Regions from separate parts of the Bradyrhizobium sp. HKCCYLRH2015 genome, predicted to be linked through region 1. Evidence: predicted binding sites of a transcription regulator. Region 1 holds the regulator's gene; each other region holds the start of a gene.
What was found. The regulator PhoB, encoded in region 1, activates phosphate uptake and scavenging genes when phosphate is short. The targets are predictions, from matches to a motif close to TGTCATNNANCTGTCAT.
Positions count from the first base shown of each region.

Region 1 (4,790 bases):
GCTGGCCACCGCCCGCGTCGCCGGCGAGACCGCGCCCTTGCTGTTCACTGCGCTGTCGAACCAGTTCTGGAGCCTCAGCCTCTCCAAGACGATGGCCAACCTGCCCGTCACCATCAACAACTTCGTCCAGAGCCCCTATGCCTATTGGAAGCAGCTGGCCTGGAGCGGAGCCCTTCTGATCACTCTGGCCGTGCTCGCCCTGAATGTCAGTGCACGCATTCTCGGCGCCGAGAGGAACGCAAAATGACCGACCTGTCCGTATCCGTCAGCCAGCCCAATCCCGCCGCGCTGAACGGCAAGGTTTTGCCGGAAGCCCCCGCCAAGGTGACCGCGCGCAACCTGAACTTCTATTACGGCGATCACCACGCGCTGAAGAACATCAACCTGTCGCTGGGGACCAACCGCGTCACCGCGTTCATCGGCCCGTCCGGCTGCGGCAAGTCGACCCTGCTGCGCATCTTCAACCGGATGTACGATCTCTACCCGGGCCAGCGCGCCGTTGGCCAGCTCATGCTGGACAACACCAACATCCTCGATCCCAAGCTCGACCTCAACCTGCTGCGGGCCCGGGTCGGCATGGTGTTCCAGAAGCCGACGCCGTTCCCGATGACGATCTACGAGAACATCGCCTTCGGCATCCGGCTGTATGAGAAGATCTCCAAGTCGGAGATGGACGACCGGGTCGAGAAGGCACTGCGCGGCGGCGCGTTGTGGAACGAGGTCAAGGACAAGCTCAACGCTTCGGGCCTGTCGCTGTCAGGCGGCCAGCAGCAGCGGCTGTGCATTGCGCGCACCGTGGCGGTCCGGCCGGAGGTGATCCTGTTCGACGAGCCGTGCTCGGCGCTCGATCCGATCTCGACCGCCAAGGTCGAGGAGCTGATCCAGGAGCTCGCCGAAAACTATACGATCGCCATCGTGACGCATAACATGCAGCAGGCGGCGCGCGTCTCCGACAAGACCGCCTTCATGTATCTCGGCGAGCTGATCGAGTTCGACGACACCAGCAAGATCTTCACCTCGCCGAGCGATCGGCGGACCCAGGATTACATCACCGGCCGGTTCGGCTGACGCCGACGACATTGACTTCAGGAGATCATCATGGCCAGTGAACATACCGCCAAGGCGTTCGACAGCGATCTGCAGGATCTCACCCGGCTGGTGTCGGAAATGGGCGGCCTCGCCGAGCGTCTGATCGTCGATTCCGTCGGTGCGCTGGTGCGGCGCGACATCGCACTCGGCCAGAAGGTGGTCGCCACCGACGCCGAGGTCGACAAGCTGCAGCGCATCATCGAGGAGCGCGCCGTTCTTACCATCGCCCGGCGACAGCCGATGGCGGTCGACCTGCGCGAGATCGTCGGTGCGATGCGGGTCGCCACCGATCTGGAGCGCATCGGCGATCTCGCCAAGAACATCGGCAAGCGCGTCGCGGCGCTGGAGAGCGACTTCCATCCGCTCAAGCTGATCCGCGGGCTCGAGCACATGACCGACCTGGTGCAGTCGCAGGTCAAGACGGTGCTGGACGCCTATGCCGCGCACGATTTGCCGGCGGCGATGACGGTGTGGAAGGGCGACGAGGAGGTCGACGCCATCTGCACCTCGCTGTTCCGCGAACTCCTGACCTACATGATGGAGGATCCGCGCAACATCTCGTTCTGCATCCATCTGATGTTCTGCGCCAAGAACATCGAGCGCATCGGCGATCACGCGACCAACATCGCGGAGACCGTCTTCTATATGATCGAAGGCCAGCAGATCATGGACAAGCGCCCGAAGGGCGACATGACGAGCTTCGCGACGACGATCCCCGGCAACTGAGAGAGACGGTTCTGACATGGGCGCCCGAATTCTGGTGGTGGAGGACGAGGAGGCGCTGACGACGCTCCTGCGCTACAACCTCGAGGCCGAAGGCTACGAGGTCGAGACGGTGGCGCGCGGAGACGAGGCCGACACACGGCTGAAGGAGCGCGTTCCCGATCTCGTCGTGCTCGACTGGATGCTGCCGGGCCTGTCCGGCATCGAGCTGTGCCGCCGCCTGCGGGCGCGGTCCGAGACCCGGCAATTGCCGATCATCATGCTCACCGCGCGCGGCGAGGAGAGCGAGCGCGTGCGCGGCCTCGCGACCGGCGCCGACGACTACATCGTCAAGCCGTTCTCGGTGCCGGAGCTGCTGGCGCGCGTGAAGGGCCTGCTGCGGCGGGCGAGCCCGGAGCGGCTGGCGACCGTGCTGTCCTATGGCGACATCGAGCTCGACCGCGAGAAGCGCCGCGTGGCGCGCTCGGGACGGCCGATCGATCTCGGCCCGACCGAATACCGCCTGCTCGAGTTTTTCCTGGAGCATCCCGGCCGCGTGTTCAGCCGTGAGCAGCTGCTCGACAGCGTCTGGGGCCGCGACATCTATATCGACGAGCGCACGGTCGACGTCCATATCGGCCGCCTGCGCAAGCTGCTCAATCCGGGCCGCGAGCAGGACCCGATCCGCACCGTGCGCGGCGCCGGCTATGCGCTCGATGATCGCTTCGCCAAGAGCGAGCAGGTGTAAGGGGCGATCGGGCGTGAGGACGAAGCAGGTGTGAGGCGCGAAGGAGCCCGATTGAGAAGATCGTGGTCCGCTTTCCGCCACGCCGCCGCCGTCTTGATCGTGTCTGCTTCGTGGCCCGTCACGATGTTTCGGTCCCAGCGGACGCCCTTGATCAAGACCATCATCATATCTCTAGCCGTCCTGCTCGGCAGCGCGGCGGGCGCCGCGGCCGCCGAGCTCGAAGACGCGGTCGCCGCGGCGGGAAACGGACAGCACGCCGCGGCGATGCGCCGCCTGCTGCCGCTGGCCGCCAAGGGCGATGCGCGGGCGCAGTTCGACGTCGGCTTCATGGAGGCCTTCGGCTGGGGCCAACCGCGCAACCCCGCCGAGGCGCTGGCGTGGTATCGCAAGGCCGCCGATCAGGGCCTCGCCGTCGCCCAGCATTATCTCGGCATCGCCTATGTCAACGGCGAAGGTGTCGCGAGCAATTATGGCGAAGCCGGCCGCTGGTTCAGCCGCGCGGCAGCGCAGGGCTTCGCCCAGTCGCAATACATGCTGGGCCTGATGCTGCTGGACGGTCGCGGCGTGAAGCAGGACGTCGTGCAGGGCTACGCCTGGCTGGTGATGGCGGGTCGCAGCGGCGTGCGATCGGCCGGCCGCGACGTGCAGCGGGTCAAGCTGACCGAGCCGCAGCGCGTCCAGGCCCAGAGCGCCATTGCGGCCTGGCGGCCGAAGCCGGAATCGGCGGAGGCGGGCGTCGCCGCTCCGCGTCCGGAGCAACTGCTCGGGCTCGACCGCCACATCGGCGAGGTCGTCGATCCCACCTCGTGGCCGGCGTCGTCGATCGGCGTCGTCACCGTCGCGCAATACTCGACCGGCGGCTGGTGCACCGGCACTCTGGTCGCGCCGCGCGTCGTGCTCACCGCCGCGCATTGCGTGTTCAACGGCGTCGCGCAGGTCAGCCCCGGCAATGTCCGCTTCCTGGCCGGCATGAACAGGGGCACGCCGGCGGCATCGTCGGTCGCCGACAAGCTGATCGTGGCGCCGGACTTCGTCCCGACCCGGCACGACAGATGGTCGCTCGACCGCTCGCCCGCCGATTGGGCGCTGATCGTGCTGAAGGATGCGCTGCCGTCGAAGCCGGTCGCGGTCAAGGCGCTGACGCGCGAGGAACTGCAGGCTGCGACCAAGGCTGGCGCCATTTCCGAGATCGGCTACGGCCAGGAGCGGCGCTATTCGCCGACCGGCCAGCGCAATTGCAGCGCCGGCATGACCAGCGATGCCCGGCTGCTGACGGTGCATTGCCTCGCCAATTTCGGCTATTCGGGCTCGCCGATCCTGGCCGAGGTCGGCGGGCAGCCGACCGTTGTCGGCATCTTCTCGGCGTTCCACGAGGAGACCCGGCTGATGTTCGCCGCGCCCGCCAGCCAGTTCGAGGCGGTCGTGCGGCGCGAGATTGCGGCGCAGAGTGCCTCGGCGCGGTGAAGGGGGAGGGGACGAGAGAGGTCCCGCCGCTGGTCACGATCTGTGCGCGACTGGATAGCGGGTTGCCAAGCGAGCGGGCGATCCGGCAAGTGCAGCCGATTTTTTCCTGTAGCTTTCGCCTGCAGCGGGGCTTTACCGAACTGGCCTGGCTCTTGCTATAGTTCGAGTATGACGATTGTTCCAATTGATCATCCTCGTGCCCCGCGGCTGCTGTGGTGGCGGTCGCAGCCCGGCAGGACCGTTGCGCTCGTCGCTGGGCTGGTCGCGGCCAATGCGGTGGCCTGGGCCTGGGCATTCGCGCTCTACGCCGACCGGCCCGCCATCGTCGGCACCGCGATGCTGGCCTGGCTGCTCGGACTGCGCCATGCCGTCGATGCGGACCACATCGCGGCGATCGACAATGTGGTGCGGAAGCTCGTGCAGGACGGTCGCGCCCCGCGCGCCGCCGGCCTCTATTTTGCGCTCGGCCATTCCAGCGTCGTCGTCATCGCCACCATCGTGGTGAGCCTGGTGGCCGGCGCAGATCTGTTGAGTGAGGACAGCGCCATCCGTGCGATCGGCGGCACCATCGGCACCTCGGTCTCCGCAGGCTTCCTGCTGCTGATCGCCTTCGCGAATCTGGTGCTGTTCGTGAACCTCTGGCGCCGCCCATCCCACCCCCATTCCGACATGGATGCCGCCGGTAGCGCCGGGCGGGGCCTGCTCATTCGTCTGCTGCGGCCGGTGCTCCGCGTCGTGTCCCGCGCCTGGCACATGTACCCGCTCGGCTTCCTGTTCGGCCTGGGCT
Region 1 covers NZ_JBNPUO010000002.1:530,157-534,946, forward strand. Annotated here, with positions in the region: gene pstA (phosphate ABC transporter permease PstA) at 1-247, shown strand, start outside; gene pstB (phosphate ABC transporter ATP-binding protein PstB) at 244-1,068, shown strand; gene phoU (phosphate signaling complex protein PhoU) at 1,099-1,815, shown strand; gene phoB (phosphate regulon transcriptional regulator PhoB) at 1,832-2,539, shown strand; gene ACQR1H_RS06545 (trypsin-like serine protease) at 2,687-4,003, shown strand; gene ACQR1H_RS06550 (HoxN/HupN/NixA family nickel/cobalt transporter) at 4,172-4,790, shown strand, end outside.

Region 2 (4,790 bases), on a different contig from region 1:
TGCCAAAGATGGCGAATTTGCCGATGACGCAAATTTAATATCGATGGCAGCGGGTATGAGATAGGGTTTTTCGAGAACCGGCTGAAGGTCCTGCCAGGATCGGGCTGCCGGGCAACCAACGGGAATTCGACCATGTCGGACCTCAACCGCAACTATGCTTCACCCTTTGGCCGGGTGGCCGGGCGCGCCGATGCCGCGACCGTCGACGCCGGTCTGCGCGCCTACATGCTGCGCATCTACAATTACATGAGCATCGGCCTGGCCATCACCGGCCTCGCGGCGCTCGGCGTCTACATGGCGTCGGTGACCGGCGATCCGGCGGCCGGCGTGTTCAAGTTCGGCAACGCCTATCTGACGCAGTTCGGCTACGCGATGTTCGTGAGCCCGCTGAAGTGGCTGTTCATCCTTGCCCCTCTGGTCATGGTGTTCGCGATCTCGGCCGGCATCAACCGCCTCGCGCCGTCGACCGCGCAACTCCTGTTCTGGGTGTTTTCGGCCTTGATGGGCATCTCGCTGTCGTCGATCTTTCTGGTGTACACCCACACCTCGATCGTGCGGGTGTTCTTCATCACCGCGGCGACGTTCGGCGCGCTCAGCCTGTACGGCTACACGACCAAGCGTGACATGACGGGCATGGGCTCGTTCCTGTTCATGGGCCTGATCGGCATCGTGCTGGCGAGCCTGGTGAACCTGTTCCTGGCGAGCTCGATGCTGCAGTTCATCGTCTCGGTGATCGGCGTGTTCGTGTTCGCCGGCCTGACCGCCTGGGATACGCAGCGCCTGAAGAACGAGTACATCTACGGCTACGCCTCCGCGGGCGGCGACATCGCCGAGCGCGCAGCGATCACCGGCGCGCTGTCACTGTACCTGAACTTCATCAACCTGTTCACGCTGCTGCTGCAGCTGCTCGGACAGCGCGACTGATCCAACCGCTCGAACGAGCGACCTTCGAAGCCCCGGCCTCACCGCCGGGGCTTTTCGTTTGCACAAACCCGATTGCGACCGGCGCAAAGCGGCAGCGACAGCCATGCCGCGAGGCCGGATTGATCGCCGCGTCCGCATGGGTATGCTTGCACCCCATGTCGAACATTGAAATCCGGCCCACCCAGGAGGCCGACCTCCCGGCCATCACCGCCATCTACGGCCAGGCCGTCCGCGAGGGCACGGCCACCTTCGAGCTCGACCCTCCGGATCTGGCGGAGATGACGCGCCGCTTCCGGGCGCTCCGCGACGGCGGCTTCCCCTATTTCGCCGCCCTGCTGGACGGAGAGGTGGTGGGCTATGCCTATGCCGGGCCCTACCGGCCCCGCCCTGCCTATCGCTTCACGGTGGAGAACTCGGTCTATCTCGCTCCCGCCAGCCAGCGTCGCGGCATCGGGATGCGACTAATGCGGCGGCTGATCGACGCCTGTGAGGAGGGAGGCTTTCGCCAGATGATCGCCGTCATCGGCGACTCCGCCAATGCCGGCTCGGTCGGGCTGCATACCGCCTGCGGCTTCCAGATGATCGGCACCCACCCGAGCGTCGGCCTGAAATTCGGCCGCTGGCTCGATACTGTGATGATGCAGCGCCCGCTCGGGGCCGGGAGCAGCGACGTCCCGGCGTAAGCGACGCCGGTCGAAATGTCGTGATCACCCGGCGGGTCGGATCAGACCAGCGCCGGCTTCGGCGCGATCGCCAGCAACACGCGCTCAAGCTCGTGGCCGCGGCGCAGGATCAGCCCGGTGGCCGAGATCACGCTGTACATGCCCTGCTTGCGTGCGAGACGCGGATCCTTCTCGATGCGGTAGATCGGCACCTCGGACGCCCGGCGAAACACGGAGAAGACGGCCCGGTCGCGCAGAAAGTCGATCGAATAGTCGCGCCACTCACCGTCGGCGACCATGCGACCGTAGAGGTTCAGGATGCGGTTCAGCTCCAGGCGGTCGAACGTCACCCGGTTCGGCGCTGCGGCCGCACTGCGCGCCGCCGCGCGGTTCTCGCTGGGGTCGGCGTCCTCCGGCGTGAGGTTCATTGGCGTCCTCCTGTCATCTGTGTGACATGATCGCGCCATCCGGCAGAAGCCGCAAGGGGCCGTTTTCGTTGTTGAAGTTCGACCGAGCCTGCGAGGTCATCAGTTCCGCGAACACGCAAGCGTCACGGGATCGTTAGCGGAATCATAATCGCGCCGTCTTTCCGCCCACCGACCGCCCCCGACCTTCGGCATAAGATTCGTGTGCGTTGGCCCGGTCCTTTCGGTTCCGGATTCCTCAGCCCCCAGCCCCCCGGGGTCGTCAGGATCGGGTCTATTCACAAGTAAGGCAAAGGGCCAACGCAAGTTGGTCCTTTTGCTTTTCTGGCGTGAGCTGCCGGAAGATGTCGCGGCGCGCCGTCGCACGGACGTGACGCGCCTCACGCAGGTCAGCGAAAACGAAGATCGGGACGACGGAAGATCAGCGCTCGGGACCACGCGCCGTTGCTGAAGCCCGTCCGCCCAACGGCAACTCGGAAAAGGCGGCGCCGAGCATCGGCCCAGGGCGGTCGCGACTGCCGTCCTGCACATAGACGACGGTGCCATCGACGCCCTCGCGGGCGATCTTCTCCAGCGGCACGCTCCAGCTGACCGGCGACCCGTTCCAGTCACCCAGCTTCTGGAGACCGCGAACGACGTTGTAATAGGTCAGGTCGCGGCCGCTGTTCTCGCCGCGCCCGACCGAGATCGGGACCACCCGCGAGATCGAGCAGACCCAGACCTCGCCGTGCCGGCGCGGCGCATGCTCGCTGGCCGCGGCGACCGAGACGGCGAGCTCCTGGCCGTCGACCGACAGCCTCACCGGCACCGACATCACCGCGCCGCCCTGGACGGTTTCCTCGATCGCGCCTTCGATCGCCTCGCGGTCGCTGCCGATCACATGCACAGAGCCGTTGATCACCGCCTGCGGCGTATAGACCTCGCGGTCCCCGCGCGCACGAGAATAGGCCCGCTGCCGGGCCGTGAAGCGGGAGTCGGCCAGCGTGTCCTTCCAGCCGAGATAGTCCCAGTAGTCGATCGGCAGCGACAACGCGATGACCGAAGGATCTCTGGCGAGCTCGCCGAGGATCTTGTCAGCCGGCGGGCAGGACGAACAGCCTTGAGAGGTGAAGAGTTCGATCACCGCACGGGGATCGGATGCGGCTGGCCGGACGAAAGCGATGACCGCACAGACACTCAGCGCTGCGCGCGACCACCACGACATCTGTCCACTCATCGCCACTGTCCCGTCTGGACCACCGTCCGCTGCGCCCTGCGCATCACTGCATCCGCGATGCCGTCCTCGTAGTTAACAAACCGAAAATGCAAAGGAGGCGACCCTTGTCATAGGCCGCCTCCTTCATCACCCGCTACTCACTTCAGAGTGAGCCAAACTGTCGCATCGCGCTTTGGTTAAGCGGCGAGCTTGCGCAGCACGTAGTGCAGGATGCCGCCGTTGCGGTAGTAGTCGAGCTCGTCGAGCGTATCGATCCGGCAGAGCAGCGGCACCTGCTGCGCCGCACCGTCGGCCGAGACGATCTCGGCGGTCAGGGTTTGGCGCGGCTTCAGGTCGCCCTGCAGGCCCTTGATGGTAACCTTCTCGTCGCCCTTGAGGCCGAGCGAGGACCAGGACGTGCCTTCCTGGAAGGTGAGCGGCAGCACGCCCATACCGACCAGGTTGGAGCGATGGATGCGCTCGAAGCTCTGGCAGATCACGGCGCGGACGCCGAGCAGCCGGGTACCTTTGGCGGCCCAGTCGCGCGATGAGCCGTTGCCGTATTCGGCGCCGGCGAACACCACCAGCGGCACACCCTCTTCCTGATACTTCATCGCGGCGTCGTAGATCGACATCTGCTCGCCGTCGGGCCAGTGCTTGGTCAGACCGCCCTCTGGGATGTTGCCGTCGGCGCCCTTGAGCATGAAGTTCTTGATGCGGATGTTGGCGAAGGTGCCGCGCATCATGATCTCGTGATTGCCGCGGCGGGTGCCGTACTGGTTGAAGTCGGCCGGGCGAACCTGGTGCTCGCTGAGGAACTTGCCGGCGGGCGAGGTCAGCTTGATCGAACCGGCCGGCGAGATGTGATCGGTCGTGATCTTGTCGCCGAACAGCGCCAGCACGCGGGCCTCGACGATGTCCTTGATCGGCTCCGGCTCCTTCTTCATGCCTTCGAAATACGGCGGGTTCTGCACGTAGGTCGACGACATGTTCCAGCGATAGGTTTCGCTCTCGACGGTCTTGATCTTGCGCCAGTTGGTGTCGCCCTTGAACACGTCGGCATAGCGCTTCTTGAAGATCGACGCCTTGACGAACTTCTTGACGAAGTCGTTGACCTCCTTCGTCGTCGGCCAGATGTCCTTCAGGTAGACCGGCTTCTTGTCCTTGCCGATACCGATCGGCTCGACGGCGAGGTCCTTGGTCACAGTGCCGGCGAGCGCATAGGCGACGACCAGCGGCGGCGAGGCCAGGTAGTTGGCCTGCACGTCCGGCGAGACGCGGCCTTCGAAGTTGCGGTTGCCCGACAGCACCGCCGCCGCGACGACGCCATTGTCGTTGATCGACTTCGAGATCTCTTCCGGCAGCGGGCCTGAGTTGCCGATGCAGGTGGTGCAGCCGAAGCCGACCAGGTTGAAGCCGACCTTGTCGAGATCCTTCTGCAGGCCGGAGTTCGCGAGGTATTCAGCAACCACCTGACTGCCCGGGGCGAGCGAGGTCTTCACCCACGGCTTGGCCTTGAGGCCCTTGGCGGCGGCGTTGCGGGCCAAGAGGCCGGCGCCGATCAGCACGCTCGGGTTCGAGGTG
Region 2 covers NZ_JBNPUO010000007.1:106,177-110,966, forward strand. Annotated here, with positions in the region: gene ACQR1H_RS19290 (Bax inhibitor-1/YccA family protein) at 133-924, shown strand; gene ACQR1H_RS19295 (GNAT family N-acetyltransferase) at 1,080-1,607, shown strand; gene ACQR1H_RS19300 (DUF2794 domain-containing protein) at 1,649-2,014, opposite strand; gene ACQR1H_RS19305 (DUF1223 domain-containing protein) at 2,433-3,215, opposite strand; gene acnA (aconitate hydratase AcnA) at 3,404-4,790, opposite strand, start outside.
Region 2: the regulator PhoB is predicted to act here: its motif matches at 2,026-2,042, upstream of ACQR1H_RS19300 (DUF2794 domain-containing protein).

Region 3 (4,790 bases), on a different contig from region 1:
GCGATCGAGGATTCCGGTCTCACTGCGAAGGGCTGGAAGATCGACGTCATCTCCGGCGATCACCAGAACAAGCCGGATATCGGCACCTCGATCGCGCGGCAGTGGTTCGACGTCGACAAGGTCGACGTCATCGTCGACGTGCCGAACTCGGGCGTGGCGCTGGCGGTGAACAACGTCGTCAAGGAAAAGAACGGCGTCTACATCAATTCGGGCGCTGCGACCTCGGATCTCACCAACGCGCAGTGCTCGCCCAATACGGTGCACTGGACCTACGACACCTACATGCTCGCGCACACCACCGGCCAGGCGCTGGTCAAGGCGGGCGGCTCGACCTGGTATTTCCTGACCGCCGACTACGCCTTCGGCGCGGCGCTGGAGCGCGACACCACGGCGGTCGTGACCGCCAATGGCGGCAAGGTGATCGGCAGCGTCAAGCACCCGCTCAACACCTCCGACTTCTCTTCCTTCCTGCTGCAGGCGCAGTCGTCGAACGCCAAGGTCATCGGCCTCGCCAATGCCGGCGGTGACACCACCAATTCGATCAAGCAGGCGGCCGAGTTCGGCATCACGAAGGGCGGCCAGAAGCTCGCGGCGCTGCTGTTGTTCCTGACCGACGTCAAGTCGATCGGGCTCGACATCGCGCAGGGCCTCAACTTCACCGAGACCTTCTACTGGGACATGAACGACCAGACCCGCGCGTTCTCGGACCGCTTTGCCAAACGGATGAAGAACGGCGCGCCGCCGACCATGGTGCAGGCGGGCGTCTATGCGGGCTTGATGCATTACTTCAAGGCGTTGGAGGCGCTCGGCGAGAACCCGCATGACGGCGTCAAGATCGTCGACAAGATGAAATCGATCCCGACCGACGATGCGCTGTTCGGCAAGGGCGAGATCCAGCCGAACGGCCGCACCATCCACACTGCGTATCTGTTCGAGGTCAAGAAGCCCTCGGAGTCCAAGGGCCCGTGGGATCTCTACAAGCTGGTCGGCTCGGTACCGGGCGACCAGGCCTTCACACCGCTCGACAAGAGCGCGTGCGCCTTGTTGAAGAAGTGAACCGCTGCCGTCCCGGCGGCTGATCCCGCCGGAACCGCTGTCTTTAGGAAACGCCGAGAGAAAACAGAAACAAGACGATGCAGGCCCTCTACGCACAGCTCCTGGTCGGACTGATCAACGGCTCGTTCTACGCGCTGCTCAGTCTCGGGCTTGCCGTCATCTTCGGCATGCTCAACATCATCAACTTCGCCCATGGCGCGCTCTACATGATGGGCGCGTTCTGCGCCTATTTTCTGCTCAACCTCGGCGGCATCAATTATTGGTGGGCGCTGCTGCTGGCGCCGATCATCGTCGGCGCCTTCGGCATGATCCTCGAGCGCACCATGCTGCAATGGATTGCCGGGCTCGACCATCTCTACGGACTGCTGCTGACGTTCGGATTGGCGCTGATCATCCAGGGCGTGTTCCAGAACTTCTTTGGCTCGTCCGGCCTGCCTTACGCGATCCCGGATCAGCTCCGTGGCGGCATGAACCTCGGCTTCATGTATCTGCCGGTCTATCGCGGCTGGGTCGTCATCTTCTCCCTGGTCGTCTGCCTGGCGACCTGGTTCCTGATCGAGCGCACCCGGCTCGGCGCCTACCTGCGCGCAGCCACCGAGAACCCGACCTTGGTGCGGGCCTTCGGCATCAACGTCCCGCGCATGATCACGCTGACCTACGGCCTTGGCGTCGGGCTTGCGGCGCTGGCCGGCGTGCTGTCGGCGCCGATCAACCAGGTGCGGCCGCTGATGGGCGAGCACATCATCATCGTGGTGTTCGCGGTGGTTGTGATCGGCGGCATGGGTTCGATCATGGGCTCGATCATCACCGGCTTCCTGCTCGGCGTGATCGAGGGACTGACAAAGTATTTCTACCCCGAGGCTTCCAACACCGTGGTCTTCGTTCTGATGGTCCTGGTGCTGCTGGTGAAGCCGACGGGTCTGACCGGACGGGCGGCCTGACATGACATCCATCACCGACGCGACCCTGCCGATCACCCCGCGCGCGATGCGCGACGAGATGATCGTGTTCGTCATCATGGCAGCGCTGCTGGCGATCGTGCCGTGGACCGGGCTGTACCCGTTCTTCGTCATGCAGGCGCTGTGCTTCGCGCTGCTCGCCTGCGCCTTCAACCTCCTGATCGGCTATGGCGGCCTGTTGTCGTTCGGCCACGCGATGTTCCTGGGAACGGCCGGCTATTGCAGCGCCCACGCGTTGAAAGTGTGGGGGCTGCCGCCCGAGCTCGGCATCGTCACGGGCGTTGCCGGATCGTTCGTCCTGTCGGTGATCACCGGCTACATCTCGATCCGCCGGCAGGGCATCTATTTCGCGATGATCACCCTGGCGCTGTCGCAGCTCTTGTACTTCATCTATCTGCAGGCGCCGTTCACCCATGGCGAGGACGGTATCCAGGGCATTCCGCAGGGGCGGATGTTCGGCATCCTCGACCTGTCCAAGCCGACGGTGCTGTATTACGTCGTGCTGGCCGGCTTCCTCGCCGGCTTCCTGCTGATCTTCCGCACCATCAACTCGCCGTTCGGCGAGGTGCTGAAGTCGATCCGCGAGAACGAGCAGCGGGCGATCTCGCTGGGCTACAAGACCGACCAGTATAAGCTGCTCGCCTTCATCCTGTCGGGGACGCTGGCTGGCCTCGCCGGTGCGCTGAAGGTGTTCGTCGCCCAGAATGCCTCGCTGACCGACGTCGAGGTCGGGATGTCCGGCCAGATCGTGCTCATGACCCTGGTCGGCGGGCTCGGCACCGTGTTCGGCCCCGTCGTCGGCGCCTTCGTGATCGTCGGCATGCAGCAATATCTGTCCGGCTTCGGCCAGTGGGTGACGGTGATCCAGGGCGGCATCTTCGTCGCCTGCGTGCTCACCTTCCGCCGCGGCGTGGTCGGAGAAATCGCCCATCTGTTCAAGCGATCCCTCTAAGCTATTGATCTGTAAAGAGATCGTCGAAAGGGCAGAAAGCGGTGGATGAACCGGCCACCGCTTCTGCTGGTGCGCGATCCGGAGTATGACAGTTCTGTGACGGGTCGGCCCTGGCCCGTTTCGGAATGGATGGATCTCGTCCCATGCTGCACTGGTTTCGCGCCGTTCTCCCGCGGGAGGAGCGGTTTTTCGATTTGTTCGCCCGCCACAACAAGGTGGTGATCCAAGGCGCGCATGCGCTGCAGGACATGCTTAAGGGCGGCGACGACATCCTCAGGCACTGCCAGCGCGTCAGCCAGCTCGAGAACGAGGCCGACAACATCACGCGGGAGGTGCTGACCGCGGTCCGCCGCACCTTCATCACCCCGTTCGACCGCGGCGACATCAAGAACCTGATCACCTCGATGGACGACGCCATCGACCAGATGCAGCAGACCGCCAAGGCCGTGGTGCTGTTCGAGGTCAAGGAGTTCGAGCCGACCATGCGCGAGATGGGCACCTTGCTGGTCGATTGCGCCAATCTGATCGGGAAGGCGCTGCCGCTGCTGCAGGCGATCGGCCAGAACGTGCCGATGATCACCGCAATCACCGAGGAGATGACCAAGCTCGAGGGCCGGGTCGACGACCTCCACGACATCGGGCTGAAGGAGCTGTTCCTCAAGCACCGCAACGCCAACACGATGGACTTCATCGTCGGCGCCGAGATCTACGACCATCTGGAGAAGGTCGCCGACCGCTTCGACGACGTCGCCAACGAGATCAATTCGATCATGATCGAACAGGTCTAGGGTAGGGCCGCGCCGTGGACGCTCAACTCGGCCTTCCGATCCTGGTTGGCCTCATCGCCGTCGCACTCGCCTTCGATTTCCTGAACGGCCTGCACGACGCCGCCAACTCGATCGCGACCATCGTCTCGACCCGCGTGCTCCGGCCGCAATATGCGGTGTTCTGGGCCGCGTTCTTCAATTTCGTGGCGTTCAGCGTGTTCGGACTGCATGTCGCGCAGACCATCGGCACCGGGATCATCGATCCCGCGATCGTCGACGCCCACGTGATCTTCGCGGCCCTGGTCGGCGCGATCGTCTGGAACCTGGTCACCTGGGCGGCCGGCATTCCGTCGTCGAGCTCGCACGCGCTGATCGGCGGCCTGGTCGGGGCAGGGGTCGCCAAGGCCGGCATCTCGGCCACCGTGTGGAGCGGCCTGTCCAAGACCGTGCTCGCGATCGTGCTGTCGCCGCTGGTCGGGCTGGTGCTGGCGATGATCCTGGTTGCGATCGTGTCCTGGGCCTCGGTGCGCTCGACGCCGTTTGCCGTGGACCGGGCCTTCCGCATCCTGCAATTCGCTTCGGCCTCGCTGTATTCGCTCGGCCACGGCGGCAACGACGCGCAGAAGACGATGGGCATCATCGCGGTGCTGTTGTACTCGCAGGGCCATCTCGGCGAGCAGTTCACGGTGCCGTTCTGGGTGGTGCTGTCGTGCCAGGCCGCGATGGCGCTGGGTACCCTGATGGGCGGCTGGCGCATCGTCCGCACCATGGGTCTGCGCATCACCAAGCTGAACCCGATGCAGGGCTTCTGCGCCGAGACCGGCGGCGCCATCACGCTGTTCCTGGCGACCTTCCTGGGCGTGCCGGTCTCGACCACCCACACCATCACCGGCGCCATCGTCGGCGTCGGCGCGGCCCGCCGCGCCTCGGCGGTGCGCTGGAACGTCGCCGGATCGATCGTCTATGCCTGGATCTTCACGATTCCGGCCTCGGCCATCGTAGCGGCACTGAGCTTCTGGCTGGTGTCGGTGCTCAGGCACTAAAGACGGCGGGACC
Region 3 covers NZ_JBNPUO010000012.1:203,728-208,517, forward strand. Annotated here, with positions in the region: gene ACQR1H_RS29100 (ABC transporter substrate-binding protein) at 1-1,056, shown strand, start outside; gene ACQR1H_RS29105 (branched-chain amino acid ABC transporter permease) at 1,134-1,997, shown strand; gene ACQR1H_RS29110 (branched-chain amino acid ABC transporter permease) at 1,999-2,967, shown strand; gene ACQR1H_RS29115 (DUF47 domain-containing protein) at 3,111-3,755, shown strand; gene ACQR1H_RS29120 (inorganic phosphate transporter) at 3,770-4,777, shown strand.
Region 3: the regulator PhoB is predicted to act here: its motif matches at 3,053-3,069, upstream of ACQR1H_RS29115 (DUF47 domain-containing protein).

Region 4 (4,790 bases), on a different contig from region 1:
TAGGTCGGTGCGTTCATTCCGCAGCTTCCTTCAATTCGGGAGCGGCATTGGCCTCGGCGAACTCCCGGCGCAGCTTGCGCAGCAGGCCGAGCTCGGACTGGAAGTCGACATAATGCGGCAGCTTCAGATGCTCGACGAACCCGGTCGCCTGCACATTGTCGGAGTGCGACATCACGAACTCCTCATCCTGCGCCGGTGCAACCATGTCCTCGCCGAGCTCGCGCGCGCGCAGGGCACGGTCGACCAGGGCCATCGACATCGTCTTGCGCTCGCTCTGCCCGAAGGCGAGGCCATAACCGCGGGTGAAGCACGGCGGCTCGGTCGCCGACCCCTTGAACTGGTTCACCATCTGGCATTCGGTCAGCTCGACCGATCCGAGCGGCACCGCGAAGCCGACCTCCTCGGCCACGAACTCGACCTCGACGTCCCCGAAGCGGATTTCGCCGGCGAAGGGATGGTTGCGGCCATAGCCGCGCTGGGTCGAGTAGCCGAGCGCGAGCAGGAAACCCTCATCACCGCGTGCGAGATTCTGCAGCCGCAGATCGCGATCGGCGGGAAAGCTCAGGGGATCACGGGTGAGATCGCCGACCGGCGCGCCAACCTCGGCTTGCGGCGACGGCTCGATCAGCCCGTCCTGACCGAGAATATCGGTGACACGCGGCGTCGGCGCATTCGGCGCCTCGGCACGGGCCGGCAACTCCGGCTCGACGCCGGCCGCCAACTGCGGATCGAGCAGCCGATGCGTATAGTCGAAGGTCGGCCCGAGCACCTGGCCGCCGGGAATGTCCTTGAAGGTCGACGAGACACGCCGCTGCACCCGCATTGCGCCGGTATCGACCGGCTCGCTTGCGCCGAAGCGCGGCAGCGTTGCGCGAAAGGCGCGCACCAGAAAGATCGCCTCGATCAGATCACCGCGCGCCTGCTTGATCGCCAGCGCCGCGAGCTCGCGATCGTACAGCGAGCCTTCGCTCATCACGCGATCGACGGCGAGCCCCAACTGCTCGGAGACCTGCGCCAGCGACAGCTCCGGCACATCGCGATCACCCCGGCGCTCATGCGCCAGCAGCCGGTGCGCGTTCTCGATGGCGCGCTCGCCACCCTTGACGGCAACATACATGCCTCACTCTCCTGCGGAAACGAGCCGGGTCGTTCGCGGGATGGCGACGATGGACGAGCCATCGACCAGCACGACGTCGACACCACGCGGAAACAGCCTCTCATTGATCGACAGCCGCTCGAACAGGTCAGTCGGCGCGACCGTCGCACGGAACGATGTCGTCCCGTCGATGCCCGGACCACGCAGCTCGAACGCCGGACCTCTGGACAAGCTCGGCACCTGCAGGACCAGCGTCGTCGAGCGATCGGGATATTCGGCACTGCCGAGCGCGAATGAAGTCAGATCGGGAAGCATTTCCGGGTCCGCCGCGACCGCAAAGCAGGCGAGCGCCGCGTCGGCGACGATCGGCGCCCCCGTATGAAACTTGAGCCAGGCGCCGACCTCGGACGTGCCGGCGAGCGGCGCATCAAGCCAGATCGGCGTATCGTGATCGAACAGGGTCAACGCGATCGCGGCGGCACCAGGCATCAACGACGACGGCCGGCCGACATTGCCCTCGACCTGTCGCAGACTTCCCGGACGCGCCATGGCCTCCATGACGATCCGGAAGGTGGATTGCGCGGACAGCACATTGTCGGCGAAGCCGGGCTGCAGATCGGAAGCGGCGGCACCCATCAGCCTTCTCCTCGCACCATCGTATAGAAATCGACACGCGTGGCCGCAGCCTGCTCCGCGCGGTGGGCCCGCGATGCGCGCATCTGCGCCTGCAGCGGTGCGACCACCTGCGTCTCGATCGATCGCACATGGCTTGATGACTGGATCATCGCGTCACACAGCGCGATCAGGCGCGCCTTGCCGGCGTCGCGTCCCAGCACATAGCCGAACCCGACCTCGCCGCTCTCGAGCCGCACCGCGGCGCGCGACACCGTCGCCTCGCCGACATTGAACGGCGCACCGTCGCCGCCGATCCGTCCCCGCAGCATCACCAGGCCATTCTCCGCCGGACGAAGATCGCGATACTCAGGCACCGCGAGGTCATTCAGCCTGGCGCGGATGTCCGCATGCGAGGCATGCGCCAATACCCGCATCGCCGCCCTGCGCCGGTCCTGCATCGTGGTCTCGCCGTCCATCGTCATCCCGATCTTGCCGTCTCGAAGTTGTCTATGTTAATAGACAACTTCGTAGCGAAGCGCCATGACTGTTTGATGACATGGGCGTGATTTCAGGCCGGACAGCGGAGAGCCGTGGATGAGCATGCAAGGCGCCGACTCGGGCGTGGCGCTGTGGCGGCGGGTGGCCGACGGCATCGAGCGCGACATCGCCGACGGCCGCTTCGCGGCCGGAACGCGCCTGCCCGGCGAGACCGAAATCGCCGAAACCTATCGCGTCAACCGTCATACGGTGCGTCGCGCGCTCGCGACCTTGGCGGAGCGCGGCCTCGTGCGCGCCGAGCGCGGCAGCGGCACCTATGTCGAAGCGCCTCGTCTGTCATATCCTCTGAGATCGCGCACCAGGTTCTCCGAGATCGTGGGGGCCGGCGGGCGCGAGCCGCGTGGACAGCTGATCGCAGCGTCCGAAGAGCCCGCGACGCGCGAGCTCGCGCGCGAGCTGCGATTGAAGACGGGCGCACCATTGGTGCGGATCGAGGCGCTGCGTCTCGCCGACAAGACGCCGATCTGCGTCAGCACATCCTGGCTGTCGGCCGAGCGTTTCCCCGAGGCCGGCCACATCTTCGCGTCGGTGCGCTCGATGACCGCCTTGCTCGCCCATTACGGCATTCGCGACTATCGCCGCGGCGCGACCAGAATCACGGCGGCGATCGCCGACGCGAGCGACGCCGCGCGGCTCGACCTCGCGCTTGGCCGTCCGGTGCTGGTGGTCGACAGCACCGATGTCGATGCCGACGGGACGCCGCTCGTCAGCAAGCGCTCGCGTTTCGCCGCGGAGCGCGTGACGTTCGAGGTGGAGAGCTAGACCAGACGTCCGCTACTCCCCCGTGCGCGCTCAGTCGATGAGCGAGCCGTCCTGATTGAAGAACGGATGCGGCCCGTCGAAATCGCCGATCGGCACCTGATGGGTGACGACCGTTCCGAAGCCCGGTCCTGGAAACCAGGCATGAAGGTGAAAGGCCGGCGGCTCGACCCGGAAGGATGGCGGGCGCAGCTCGGCCAGATCGAGCGCGACGGCATGGTTCGGCGCTGGACAGATCGTGCAGGGAATGCCCGCAAACCGGGTCAGCGTCGCGCGATGAACGTGACCGCATCCGATCAGTTGCACCCGCGGATGGCGCGTGAGGACGGCCGCAAGATCGTCGGCATTGCGCAGGTTCTGCCGGTCCATGTGCCAGATGCCGGTGGCGAATGGCGGGTGGTGCAGGAACAGCAGGGCCGGCCTTTCGCTGGAGGTGGACAGCCTGGCATCGAGCCATTGTAGACTCGCCTCGTCCAATTCGCCATGCGGATGGCCGGGCACGCTGGAATCGAGCAGAAGCAGATCGAGACCGGCCAGTTCCACATGCTGGTTCAGTGGCGCCGACTGCTCATGAGCAGCGCCGGGAAACGCCGCGCGCATCAGTTCGCGGGAATCGTGATTGCCTGGTACGGCGGCGAATGGAATCTCGAGGCCGGCAAGAAGATCTTTCAGATGATCGTACTCGGCCGGCGACGGCGTATCGGCGAGATCGCCCGAGATCACCACCAGATCGAGCTTCGGCGCGAACCGGTTGAGCTCCATGATGCAACGGGCCAGCGCACGCGCCGTATCGACGCGGCGGTAGGCGAGCCGGCCGGGCGCCTTGATGTGCAGGTCGGAGATCTGGGCAATGGTGACGGGGCTCTTGGTCATCGGCTGATCAACCCTTCTCCGGCAGCAGACGAATGGACTCGGGCGCAATCCGCAGGCCGATCCGCTCGCCCGCAGCGACCCTGATCGTATTCGGCGCGTCTACGGTCAGTGCGATCGAGGCGGCATCGCGGACAACGATCCGCTGCCGGTCGCCGGCAAAGCGGACGCTGTCGACGACGCCGGTCAGACTCGATGCCGCGGCGTCGACGATCGCGATCGTTTCCGGCCGAACCATCGCCACCGCCAGGTTGCGTGGACCGGGATCGGCGATCGGCTGCCGGCCTCCCGGCAGAACGAGCTGGCCGCCGTCGAGCGGCGCCTCGATGATGTTGGCCGCGCCGACGAACTCCGCGACGAAACGATCGGCCGGCGCAAAATAGACCTCTTGCGGCGTCCCGATCTGGGCGATCGCGCCCTTGCGCATCACGACGATGCGGTCGCCGAGCTCCATGGCTTCAGCCTGATCATGCGTGACGTAGATCGCCGTGATGCCGAGCGTGCGCAACAGGCCGTTGAGCTCGCCGCGCAGGCGCTCCCGCAAGGCGGCATCGAGTGCGGTGAGCGGCTCGTCGAGCAGCAGCACGCTCGGGCGGATGGCGACCGCGCGCGCCAGCGCGACGCGCTGACGCTGACCGCCCGAGAGCTGATCGATGCGCCGGTCTTCAAGACCGCCCAGATTGGTCAGCGCGACCAGCTCGGCGACGCGCGCGGCGCGCTCCGGCTTGGCCACGCCGCGGATCTTGAGCCCGTAGCCGATATTGTTCGCGACCGTCATGTTGGGGAACAGCGCGTAGGACTGGAACACCATGCCGACATTGCGCTTCTCGATCGGCTGTCGCGTCAGATCCCTGCCGTCGAACAGCACGCGCCCGCCCGCATCGGGCGTTTC
Region 4 covers NZ_JBNPUO010000011.1:29,885-34,674, reverse strand. Annotated here, with positions in the region: gene ACQR1H_RS26875 (alpha-D-ribose 1-methylphosphonate 5-phosphate C-P-lyase PhnJ) at 1-17, opposite strand, end outside; gene ACQR1H_RS26870 (carbon-phosphorus lyase complex subunit PhnI) at 14-1,117, opposite strand; gene phnH (phosphonate C-P lyase system protein PhnH) at 1,121-1,732, opposite strand; gene phnG (phosphonate C-P lyase system protein PhnG) at 1,732-2,187, opposite strand; gene phnF (phosphonate metabolism transcriptional regulator PhnF) at 2,306-3,031, shown strand; gene ACQR1H_RS26850 (phosphodiesterase) at 3,062-3,901, opposite strand; gene ACQR1H_RS26845 (ABC transporter ATP-binding protein) at 3,909-4,790, opposite strand, start outside.
Region 4: the regulator PhoB is predicted to act here: its motif matches at 2,252-2,268, upstream of phnF (phosphonate metabolism transcriptional regulator PhnF).